DNA from 2 places in the Thalassorhabdus alkalitolerans genome. Region 1 is predicted to be linked to the other one. Evidence: a T-box and tRNA genes for the amino acid it is inferred to sense, from the RefSeq annotation. Region 1 holds a T-box; the other holds one or more tRNA genes.
What was found. A T-box is a leader RNA that pairs with one kind of tRNA and senses whether it is charged. The one in region 1 lies ahead of ACFPU1_RS07645 (valine--tRNA ligase), so its partner is inferred to be a tRNA-Val.
Positions count from the first base shown of each region.

Region 1 (2,205 bases):
GGCTCCATTTTTACAAACCACTGGGTAGATAAATATGGCTCGACTACCGCCCCGCTTCTTTCTGAATGTCCGACGGAGTGTACATGATCTTCAATTTCAAACAGAATCCCTTCATCCTGAAGATCTTTTACAATTTGCTTTCGACATTCAAATCGATCCATTCCCTGGTATTTCCCTGCATTATCATTCATTTTTCCGCCTTCATCCATCACAAGCACTCGCTCAAGGTTATGGCGGTTTCCAATTTCAAAATCATTAGGATCATGGGCAGGAGTGATCTTCACAGCTCCGGATCCAAATTCCATATCTACATAATCATCAGCCACAATTTCTATTTCTCTCCCTACAATAGGGAGAGTCACTTTCTTTCCGATCAGCTCTTTATATCGTTCATCCTCTGGATGAACAGCCACCGCAGTATCTCCAAGCATCGTTTCAGGTCGAGTTGTCGCGACTTCAATGTGGCGGCCGGAACCATCAGCCAAAGGATACTTCATATGATAAAAGTGACCCTGCAGGTCCTTATACTCCACTTCAATATCTGATAAAGCCGTCTGGGTCGATGGGTCCCAGTTAATAATATATTCTCCCCGGTAAATTAATCCTTTGTTATAGAGTCGGACAAATACTTCTTTTACTGCCTGGGAAAGTCCTTCGTCCAAGGTAAAACGTTCACGTGAGTAGTCCAGCGACAAACCAACTTTAGACCACTGTTGACGGATAAAGTCTGCATATTCTTTTTTCCATTCCCAAGAAGTTTCAAGGAACTTTTCTCTTCCAAGATCATAACGGCTTTTACCTTCTTCTTTGAGCTTGCCTTCCACCTTTGCCTGTGTTGCAATCCCGGCGTGATCCATGCCTGGAAGCCAAAGCATATCGTAGCCCTGCATCCTTTTTGACCGGGCAATAATATCCTGCAGCGTTGCATCCCAGGCGTGTCCTAAATGTAAACGGCCCGTAACGTTTGGGGGAGGGATAACTATCGTGTAAGGTTCTTTCTTTTCATCTCTTTCTGCTTCAAAGAACTTCCCTTCAAGCCAGTACGGATACCATTTTGCTTCAGTTTCCTGAGGATTATATTTTGTAGGCATTGAAACTTCTTTATTCGACATATTCATTCTCACTCCTTAATTAACATCAGTTGAGACGTTTGTCATCCATCTTCCTGATTGCTGTTATGACATCAATTTGAGTACCATCACTATAAAATATCATAAAAAAAGACTCTCCTCATCAAAGGACGAAGAGAGCCATTCGCGGTGCCACCTTTGTTCACAGCAACATATGTATAAAGCAATGCTGTACACTCTGGACAGATAACGGATGTTCCCGGCTTCTCCTACTGTTCTGTTCAAAGAAGCTGCTCAAGGATGACTTTCCATTCTTCCTGCCTAAGGAACTTTACAGCCTGGAGTTCCTCTCTCTGAAGGTGGATAGGAATGTACTTCTTCCTCTCATAGCATGATTATAAATGTATGTATAACACTACAGTATTATATTATATTTTACTCTTAAACTGTTTTTTTCGTCAATGATTCGTGTGTTTTTGTTACTTGTTTCTATCAGCTCACTTCTCCGCAACAATTCAAACGTACGTGCATAAACTATACAATAATACTTTGAAGGAGTCTTGATTTTATGGGACATTATCCAGGTTATTACGGTCCCCCTCCATATAAGCCCCCGCACAAGAAAAAAAAGCGCCGGTTTCGCTGGCCTTTATGGATGAAGCGGCTGCGGCAGGCTTTTGCACAGCTCCTTTTGCCTTTGGTTTGCTTTCAGTTACTCAGAACGTTATTTCTCCCCACTACAGTAGACGTTTTCCTTTTGATATTTCTCCTTATTCTTTACTTGTATTTCCTTTTTACACCTTAATCATACACGGTTGGTCACATCCTATTAGAAAACAATCCCCTTCCGCTCAGGAAGGGGATTGTTTATAATGCTGCTCGTATAAATGAGAGGAAAAGCCATATAAGCGTTTATACAGCCGGACGTGAAGCTCCACCAATCTGACATACTCTTTTTCTAAGGCCCTTGACCTCTTTGTTTGATACTCTTTTATAGGAGAAACCAATGAATAGGGAGAAAGCAGGTGGCTTAAAAATAAGGAACGGTCCGCTTCAGCTAAAGGAAACTGTTTTTCATATATGGTCATCCAACGATAAGCATCTATGTTGTCCCATAACCCCTTTTCAAAGCTGT
Region 1 is NZ_JBHSOZ010000003.1:982,939-985,143, forward strand. Features, by position in the region: gene ACFPU1_RS07645 (valine--tRNA ligase) at 1-1,112, opposite strand, end outside; T-box leader at 1,234-1,467, opposite strand; gene ACFPU1_RS07650 (hypothetical protein) at 1,922-2,205, opposite strand, start outside.

Region 2 (2,205 bases), 270 kb from region 1:
ATTTTGAAGACATTGTTGGTCCGACAGATACCATTACTTCATGCTCAGCAATATATTCAGCAATCTTGTGGCCATCAGTACAGTGCTCAAGTGTAAGGCTAATATCAAATTCCTTTGCTAAACGGAGTACTGTGACAATATCATCTGCCCTATGAGCATGAATCCGAAGAGGGATTTCTTTCTTAAGGACTTTTGCCAGCTGCTCCATCCCAAGGCTGCGCTCCCTTACTTCACTATTATCCTGTTTGCGAATATAATTATCCGCCTGAATAAATGCTTCCCTGAAGGCTGCAGCGATTCCCATTCGTGTTACAGGCTTTTTTCCATGGGAACCATAGACAGTTTTTGGGTTTTCCCCAAACGCAGCTTTCATTCCGGAAGGACTTTGGATGACCATTTTATCTACAATCGTTCCTGCCGTCTTTAACGTACACATCTCACCGCCAATGACATTGGCACTTCCTGGCATCACCTGCACAGTGGTCACACCGCTTTGTCTTGCCTGCTCAAATCCTTCTTCTAACGGATTAATCCCATCGATAGCACGCACAGCCGGTGTCACGGGATCGCTTGTTTCATTAAAGTCCGCTCCCGGCTTTCCTACTCCTTCTTCATGCACTCCCAGGTGTGTATGGACATCTATTAAGCCTGGCGTTATGTAACGTCCGTTCAGATCAACTCTTTCATAGTCAGCAGGAATTTCTGCTGATGAAATTATACCCTGGACCATTTCCCCGTTAACAATTAGTGTATCTTTTCCATCCACTGTTCCTTCACCATTTATAATGACAGCATTGGTATACGCCGTTTTCACCAAACCACGCCTTTCTTTTCGGAATGTGTTTCGTTCTCCTAAATAGATATTATACACACCTCTTCTTTTTTCTTATGAAAAAGTTATTACATATTGACAACAATTAAGGAACATTGTAAATTATAATAGTCGCAGATATTCCTAACACGTTCCGTTAGCTCAGTTGGGAGAGCGCCACCTTGACAGGGTGGAGGTCACTGGTTCGAGACCAGTACGGGACACCATACATAAACTACTCAACCCCTTGGATTCCATGGGGTGTTTTTATTTTTAAAACTAAGCTGAGTTACTAGGACTTCCTCGCAACCCTCATGGTCCATCAAACAATCGATCGTTAACTTAATGAAAAAAGACAGGTTTCCCCTGTCTCTTCATCCTGTATTCTCTTCTTTTTCAATAACCTCCATGGCTATTTTCCGTTCCGCTTTAAAGAACATTTTTTGTATCCTTTTCTCTATCATTTCCCGAATTCTCATAAGGTTCCCTTCTCCTACAAGAATGGTGTGAAAGATTAATAACGTCTCATCATCTTCTTCATCGATATCCAGCATAAGCATTTGGAATTCACCCGATTGCTGCACCTGCTCTGATACTTCCTGAACAGTCTGTGAAATATTAATCGGTCCATCCCAACCCTTTTTGCGGAAAGTTTCTTCATACACCACGTATAAACTTCTCGCCTGTTTATAAAAGTATAAAGAATCTGCTTTTTGTATAGTAAGGCTGTCGGCAGGATAAATCCACTCAAAACCAATGTTGTCTGGTAAGTCAATCACTTCTATATATTCATGCTTTCCTGCCTCCAGACAAAAGACAGGGATGATCTGCTTTTCTGTGACATCAGGCCTCTCTGATCCTTTTTTTAAGGCCCCGCCATGTAAATATACATCACCATTAATGACTTGGAACATATACGCCACCTCCTGCCTACAGCTCTTCCCAAACAATCAGTTTTTATACTATATCCTCTTGAAAGCCAGGAGCCAGGAACAGTTATTTGTAATATCCCTGTTGACGAAATGGACGAGGGGAGAATCCCCCATACTGAACATCACTGTGCCACTTTCATTTGGTACTGTTATCCTTCTCAAATGAAAAACCTATGTTAGATTATCTCACAATGTCGTTGCAAACATTTTTTATAGTCTTTAAGATTACATATAACAGCCGATGTTAATTAAGTTTACATTATATGTGAAAGGATAGTGTTATAAAATGAGTATTGTTTTAACACAAGAACCAACAGTAGCAGCAATTAAAGAGACAATTGAAAAGAAAAATGTAGATCTTTTGCACTTGCAATTTGTGGATATCGAAGGGTCTTTAAAAAACGTAACAGTAACTGCGGAAAAAATTGACGACGTAGTAGAAGGAAAAACAATGTTTGATGG
Region 2 is NZ_JBHSOZ010000003.1:715,613-717,817, forward strand. Features, by position in the region: gene ACFPU1_RS06230 (amidohydrolase) at 1-814, opposite strand, end outside; tRNA gene ACFPU1_RS06235 (tRNA-Val) at 963-1,038, shown strand; gene ACFPU1_RS06240 (hypothetical protein) at 1,186-1,725, opposite strand; gene glnA (type I glutamate--ammonia ligase) at 2,030-2,205, shown strand, end outside.
Region 2: it encodes a tRNA-Val, which carries the amino acid that the T-box ahead of ACFPU1_RS07645 (valine--tRNA ligase) is inferred to sense. The anticodon was not compared.